DNA from 2 places in the Escherichia sp. XD33 genome. Region 1 is predicted to be linked to the other one. Evidence: predicted binding sites of a transcription regulator. Region 1 holds the regulator's gene; the other holds the start of a gene.
The links. The regulator Fur, encoded in region 1, represses iron uptake genes when iron is present. The targets are predictions, from matches to a motif close to ATAATAATGAGAACNACTATCAA.

Region 1 (3,999 bases):
CATCCGGGCAGAGGCCTGGCTGATTGTTTCCCCCGAAGTCACCAAGATCATGGCCAAAGAACAAACGGACCGTACGACATTAGATCTGTTCGCGCACGAGCGTCGACCGGGACGACCGAAAACTAATCCGCTTTCGCGCGATGAACAGCTGCGTATTAATAAACGCAACCAACTAAAACGCGACAAAGTACGTGGCCTTAAGCGTGTCGAACTGAAGCTGAACGCGGAAGCTGTCGAGGCGCTGAACGAGCTGGCGGAATCGCGCAATATGAGCCGTAGCGAACTGATCGAAGAGATGTTAATGCAGCAACTGGCGGCGCTGCGTAGTCAGGGCATCGTTTAAATTTCCACTTTCATGTAGCACAGTGTGCAGTCCTGCTCGTTTGCTGATTCCGCAAGACTGCCTGTTCTGCTATGATTGCCTTTATCCGTGGGCAATTTTCCACCCCCATTTCAATAAGTTTCAAGAGGTTATTTCACTCATGGCTATCACTGGCATCTTTTTCGGCAGCGACACCGGTAATACCGAAAATATCGCAAAAATGATTCAAAAACAGCTTGGTAAAGACGTTGCCGATGTCCATGACATTGCAAAAAGCAGCAAAGAAGATCTGGAAGCTTATGACATTCTGCTGCTGGGCATCCCAACCTGGTATTACGGCGAAGCGCAGTGTGACTGGGATGACTTCTTCCCGACTCTCGAAGAGATTGATTTCAATGGCAAACTGGTTGCGCTGTTTGGTTGTGGTGACCAGGAAGATTACGCCGAATATTTCTGCGACGCATTGGGCACCATCCGCGACATCATTGAACCGCGCGGTGCAACCATCGTTGGTCACTGGCCAACTGCGGGCTATCATTTCGAAGCATCAAAAGGTCTGGCAGATGACGACCACTTTGTCGGTCTGGCTATCGACGAAGACCGTCAGCCGGAACTGACCGCTGAACGTGTAGAAAAATGGGTTAAACAGATTTCTGAAGAGTTGCATCTCGACGAAATTCTCAATGCCTGATGTGATGCGGCGTAGACTCATGTCTACGCCGTATTAATAGATAATGCCAATCAAAATAATTGCTACAAATTTGTAACTTTTGCTGTTGTACCTGTACAATGTCCCGGTGTTCAAGTGGCCTTGCCGTTGTAAATGTAAGCTATGCCACGTTTTTATTAACAATATTTGCCAGGGACTTGTGGTTTTCATTTAGGCGTGGCAATTCTATAATGATACGCATTATCTCAAGAGCAAATTCTGTCACTTCTTCTAATGAAGTGAACCGCTTAGTAACAGGACAGATTCCGCATGACTGATAACAATACCGCCCTAAAGAAAGCTGGCCTGAAAGTAACGCTTCCTCGTTTAAAAATCCTGGAAGTTCTTCAGGAGCCGGACAACCATCACGTCAGTGCGGAAGATTTATACAAACGTCTGATCGATATGGGTGAAGAAATTGGTCTGGCTACGGTATATCGCGTACTGAACCAGTTTGACGACGCTGGTATCGTCACCCGCCACAATTTTGAAGGCGGTAAATCCGTATTTGAACTGACACAGCAACATCACCACGATCACCTGATCTGCCTCGACTGCGGCAAGGTTATCGAATTTAGTGATGATTCCATCGAAGCGCGTCAGCGTGAAATTGCCGCAAAACATGGCATTCGCCTGACTAACCACAGTCTCTATCTTTACGGTCACTGTGCCGAAGGCGATTGCCGCGAAGATGAGCACGCGCACGAAGGCAAATAAGCCAGCCTGAACGAGAAAAGCCAACCTGCGGGTTGGCTTTTTTATGCAAGGGAAATAAGAAAAGCGAGAGTTACAGCTCTCACTTATTTGTTATTACTGCGAATTTCCTGCCAGACCTTATCACAATCGGCTTTCACCGCCTGATCATTTCCGGTTTGCGTTGCACGCAGACACTGCTGATAATCCAGTACGCGGACACTTTCCTGGTCGGCAAACTGCTGATGTTGTTTCTCTTTCTTCAGCACGTTTAACACGCTCTGGCAGGCTTCAATTTTTTCCGGCGAACCTTGCGCGGTGTTGATACAGGCGCTGTATGCCTCTTTCAGACGGCTGTCTTCCTGTGGTGCGGTTGATTGCGCACAAGCTACCAGCCCCGATGCCATCATGGCGATGAGAATCAGTTTTTTCATAGCAAATTCCTCAAACGTGCGGCAGGCACAAAACCTGCCGCGTCGGGCATCAGAAGATGGTGAATGGTGCGATTACCATAAATTTTACGTCACGCTCATCCTGGAAGATGTTGCCGTAACCACCGCCCCAGCTTGGGATGTCGGAGTGGTTGTCGTATTCGGTGAAGTGCAGTTTGAACATCGTGCCTTTGGCGCGACCGTCCTGAATGGTATAGACCGCATCCAGGCTGTATGCAGACTCTTCAATAGTCCGGTTTTTGTCGTAGTACGCATCCGGATTGCTCTGCCAGGTCGCAGGTTTAGCATCCCATGCGTAAACGTAGGAAGCGCCGATGGCGAAGCCTGGAAGATTCCAGTTTTTCAGGTCATACATCGCACCGAAGAAGACTGCTTTTTCGCCGTTGGCGTTGAAGTCAGAACGGTTGTCCCACCAGATATCCAGGCGACCGTTTGAGGAAGCGTAGGTTGGAGTCATACGTTGCAGGAAGTATCCCTGCTGACCGTCAGCCTTAACCCAGGTGCCTTCGAGGCGCAAATCCACTACGTCAGCCGCCCGGTAACCAAAGGTCAACGCCTGCAGCCAGGCGGTGCCGTCATAAAGGTCGTTGACGCTGCGATCGTCAACTTTATCGCGGGTACCGTAGAACTGGTAGCTGGTGGTTAACGGGCTACCGGCGATATCAAATTTGTAGCTGGCTTTGGCAAAATATTGATCGATATACCCTTCCGCCTGACCAAAAGCCGCTTCCAGTACGAAGTTATTTTTGAAGTCGTATTTCGCCCCAAGGGAGTGCAGATAATCAACTTTGGTGGTTTTATCGTTCTGATAAAACTCATCCATTTCCAGATGCCACGGCGCTTTGTATTCGTTGGTCCACATGTAGGAGAAACTCAATGCACCGGCATCGCCGTAATCAAAATTCGCTCCGGCTTCCGCACCCTGATAAGTACCCGGCATAAAGCTCCAGTGAGGCGCTAACAGCGTCTGACCGGTTGGCTGAATATAACCTGCCCTCGCCCAAACCGGACCGTATTTAAATTTGGCCGCTGCTTTATACAGGCTTATACCGCTTTTGTCGCCGGACCAGTCTTCGTCATAGGCTTTATTACTTTTTGAAAACGCGATTTCGTTCGGGTGAGAGCTGTCGCCGTTTTCCGCCATTTCAATCGCCGTAAACGCGGCAATATCAAGGCCGAACATATCAGCAGCATAACCAGACTGAAAATCGAGGTTGGCATTCCAGGTGGAGTGAGAAAGGTTGGTTTTGTATTTGTCGCCGTCGGTAACATCTTTACGGTCGCGTTCACGCTGCCAGTAATATATACCGCCGGTTAAGGTTGAATCGTCGATGAATCCTTCGGCGCGAGCCTCCGGCATTGCCATAAAGCCCGACATTGCTGTAACACCGGCGATAGCCAGCGCCAGCGTACTACGTTTGCCACTAAACGTACGCATGGGTTAATCCTCTTTGACGTATAAATTGCTGCACCAAAGGTGAACAGCGAAAAAAAATAAAAATTAAAAAAGTAGCGTTGAGAAAAGTCTCGCTGACTACAGGAACAGACTATTTTTCGCGACGCGAATTATCAATCTCTTTCTGTAACCAGAATGTAAGAACATGAGCAACCGCACATATTTTGATGATTTTTGTTACAAGGCTTAAGTTTGCGGTTGAAAGGCTTGCAGAAGAATAAAAGCGTGAATTTCCAGCAAGATGAAAGCGGTTACATTTTATTTAATTATGTTTTGTGATTTTAAATTTATTTTATGGATAAATTGCGAAGCGGAATTAATTCGCGAAGAAAAGCAGAAAAAACGCCGCAGAGCGCGGCGTTTTGGA
Region 2 (3,999 bases), on a different contig from region 1:
CGGACTCAACGTGACGCGGGTTTTGCCAGATGGCTGCTATCTTCCCTGGGAAGTAGATAGCTGGACTCTGGTTAACCAGCAAACAAGCTGGCTCATTCGCAGTGCCGCACATGCCTTCAACGAACTGGATGAACACTGGTTACAGCATCTTGCTGCCCAGTTTCCGCCTGAGAATATGCTTTGTTATGGTGTAGTACCTCACGGCGTTGCAGCGGCCAATCCACTTATCCAGCATCCTGAAATACCATCACTGAGTTTGTATTCTGCCGATATTGCATTCCAGCGCTATGACATGCTGCATGGTATTTTTCGTAAACAGAAAACTGTAAGCAAATCGGGAAAATGGCTCGCCCGCCTGGCAGTAAGCTGTCTCGTTCTCGCCATTCTTTCTTTTGTTGGCAGCCGGAGCATCGCGCTCTGGCATACGCTTAAGATTGAAGATCAACTTCAGCAACAACAGCAAGAAACCTGGCAACGTTATTTCCCGCAGATCAAACGCACCCACAATTTTCGTTTTTACTTTAAGCAGCAACTCGCTCAGCAATATCCTGAAGCTGTGCCGTTGCTCTATCATTTACAAACACTTCTGCTGGAACACCCTGAACTGCAGTTAATGGAGGCGAACTATAGCCAGAAGCAAAAGTCGCTGACCTTAAAAATGAGTGCTAAGAGTGAAGCCAATATCGATCGTTTCTGTGAGTTAACACAGTCCTGGCTTCCGATGGAAAAAACAGAAAAAGATCCGGTCAGTGGTGTATGGACAGTAAGGAACTCAGGGAAATGATTAAATCATGGTGGGCAGAAAAATCCACATCGGAAAAACAGATCGTTGCGGCACTGGCGGTTCTCTCGCTCGGCGTTTTTTGTTGGCTTGGGGTGATAAAACCGATAGATACCTACATTGCAGAGCATCAGTCCCACGCGCAAAAAATTAAGAAGGACATCAAATGGATGCAGGATCAAGCGAGCACCCATGGTTTACTCGGTCATCCTGCGCTTACGCAGCCCATCAAAAATATCCTTCTCGAGGAAGCAAAACGTGAGAATTTGGCTATCACGCTGGAAAACGGCCCGGACAATACTCTGACAATTCATCCTGTCACAGCTCCCCTCGAAAACGTCTCCCGCTGGCTCACTACGGCACAGGTAACATACGGTATTGTTATTGAAGACCTTCAGTTTACTCTTGCCGGAAACGAAGAGATCACCCTCAGGCATTTGTCCTTCAGGGAGCAACAATAATGACAATGCTACTGCCGCTCTTCATTCTGGTTGGTTTTATTGCAGGTTATTTTGTTAATGCCATCGCCTATCACCTCTCGCCGTTGGAGGATAAAACGGCGTTAACGTTTCGCCAGGTATTGGTTCATTTCAGGCAAAAAAAATATGCCTGGCATGATACAGTGCCCCTGATACTTTGTGTTGCTGCTGCTATCGCCTGCGCCCTGGCACCTTTCACGCCCATCGTGACTGGCGCACTCTTTCTCTATTTCTGTTTCGTACTCACGCTCAGTGTTATTGATTTTCGCACTCAGCTCCTGCCCGACAAACTCACCTTACCGCTGCTCTGGCTTGGCTTGGTATTTAATGCGCAGTATGGATTAATTGATTTACATGATGCGGTTTACGGCGCGGTAGCGGGCTATGGGGTGCTGTGGTGTGTTTACTGGGGCGTCTGGTTAGTTTGTCACAAAGAGGGATTGGGCTACGGTGATTTCAAGCTACTGGCCGCTGCAGGCGCATGGTGTGGCTGGCAAACGTTGCCAATGATACTGCTGATTGCCTCGCTGGGTGGCATTGGTTACGCCATCGTTTCACAACTTCTGCAACGCCGGACTATAACCACTATCGCATTCGGCCCGTGGCTTGCGCTCGGCAGCATGATAAACCTGGGGTATCTGGCCTGGATCTCTTATTAACCGGGAGGGTTCTCCCTCCCGACACGGCTCAACCTTCTTCGCGGATCTGTGCTTGCAGATAATTTTGCAGGCCCATCTTCTGAATCAGATCAAGTTCCGTTTCCAGCCAGTCGATATGGCCTTCTTCATCACGCAAAATTTCTATCATCATATCGCGGCTGACGTAATCATGAACGCTATCGGCATAACCAATTGCCTCACGCAAATTCTTCGCGCCATCCAGCTCAAGTGCCAGATCAGAACGCAGCATTTCCTCAACATCTTCACCAATGTTCAGTTTGCCCAGGTCCTGTAAGTTTGGAAGACCTTCCAGAAAAAGAATGCGCTCAATATAACGATCGGCGTGTTTCATCTCATCAATGGATTCATGATACTCCACATCATTGAGACGTTTGAGACCCCAGTTTTTAAACATTCGGGCATGGAGAAAGTACTGATTGATTGCGACAAGCTCATTTCCCAACAGTTTGTTGAGATAATTTATAACTTTAGTATCACCTTTCATTTTTTGACTCCTTCGCTTCCACTCTTTGAAGAGTAGAACGGCTTACGAGTAAGTCAAAAAACACACTCCGTTTATGCGGACTCCTTAAACTCCGGCAGCTGCATTAATTCATCCTCCATCACTTCACGCGCGGCCCGGACACATTTACCGCACTGATTGCCGACCGGAATAAATTTTTTTAATTGCTGGAACGAGTGAGGGGAAAACTGGCGCACAGCCTGACGAATTTTTTTATCGCTGATACCATTACAAAGACAAACGTACATAGAGACTCCCGTATACTTTCTTCAAAAATAAATGAAAATAGTTCTTATTTCAATTACGGAAAGACTCTTTTTTAAGCAAAGAATAGAAATATGAATAAAAATAATGGGCTACCAAAAGTAGCCCATTGACAAAAAATGCGGCGATACTGGAAGGTATCGCCAACACATTTATTGCTTAGTAAACGGCGCGAAGATTTCGCTAAATGCGTACTTCGGTGCCTGTTCTTTAGTCAGGCCGTGGAATTCCGGAGACAGGTTAGTGCCGCCCGGCAGGTCGCGCGCGATTGACCAGATACCAACCATACCGAGATTACGCTTCTGCGCATCCTGCATGACCAGACGAGCATCAGAGAGATAGAACACCTCGCCCTGAACGTCGTTCACGCCAACCATCGGCGTGGTACCCATCATAGCGTCAATTTCTGCATCGCTCTTATTGGGATGGAGGCCTTTCAATTGTGAATGCAGGTTGGCAATCGCAGACGTTGCACACTTACCGTGAATGTTCTGGCCTTCGGTATTTGCAGACTGACAAATCGCGTTACCGTAGTCCATTGTCATCACGTTCACACCCGCCAGCTCAACACCTTTCGCTTTGGCATCGCTCAGGACATTCATCCCTTCCGGCGTCAGGCCAGTCGGCAGAATTGGCAAGGTGTACCAGATAGCAATATCTTTGCCTTCTGACTTCCATTTATCCTGCACTTTCTTCACAGCAAGGTTACGACGTTCAATAGATGCCTGATCCGCAACCCAGGTGCCTTCGATATCGAAGTCCAGGACTTTGAGGTTCAGGTTATCAACGATGTCATAATAATGCTGCATCAGATCGTCTACGTTCTTACAGGAAGCAGCCAGCGGAGCGTTGTTAGCACCACCGATAGACAGCATCACATCGCCGCCAGCCTCACGCAGAGCTTTGATTTTGCTGTACTGAGCGTAATTCTGCATACCGTAAGCGGTACCCCATGTCGGCAGACAGGTGTTCGCATCTTTACTCACCACAAACGCCAGCGTGAAGTGGTTGACGTTATGATTCTTAGCCAGCGCAGCCAGATCCGGGATCGTATTCAGCGTAAAGTCGACATACGGTGCATAAACGTGTTTCGGCCACGCTTTCTTCGGCGTACCTACGCGCTCTTTGGTTCCGGTCCAGTCAACAAAAACACGCCACGGGTTGCTGTCAGAAGGAGAAACTTTCTGCACTTTACTCTGAGAAATGTAGTTCACACCGTTAAAGCGAATCAGCGTATCGCTGGCATAAAGCGTTTCTGGATTAAACTGCGGCGCATTATTCAGCTCTTCGTTG

Region 2: a site for Fur is predicted at 2,722-2,744, ahead of bfd (bacterioferritin-associated ferredoxin). Genes of this name have one in related genera too.

Annotation. Positions count from the first base shown of each region.
Region 1 is NZ_JAENDM010000011.1:18,207-22,205, forward strand. Features, by position in the region: gene ybfE (LexA regulated protein) at 50-343, shown strand; gene fldA (flavodoxin FldA) at 483-1,013, shown strand; gene uof (fur leader peptide) at 1,223-1,309, shown strand; gene fur (ferric iron uptake transcriptional regulator) at 1,302-1,748, shown strand; gene chiQ (ChiQ/YbfN family lipoprotein) at 1,832-2,158, opposite strand; gene chiP (chitoporin) at 2,208-3,614, opposite strand; gene K0778_RS08855 (hypothetical protein) at 3,874-3,999, shown strand, end outside.
Region 2 is NZ_JAENDM010000069.1:1,983-5,981, reverse strand. Features, by position in the region: gene gspL (type II secretion system protein GspL) at 1-784, shown strand, start outside; gene gspM (type II secretion system protein GspM) at 781-1,242, shown strand; gene gspO (prepilin peptidase GspO) at 1,242-1,919, shown strand; gene bfr (bacterioferritin) at 1,948-2,424, opposite strand; gene bfd (bacterioferritin-associated ferredoxin) at 2,496-2,690, opposite strand; gene chiA (bifunctional chitinase/lysozyme) at 2,859-3,999, opposite strand, start outside.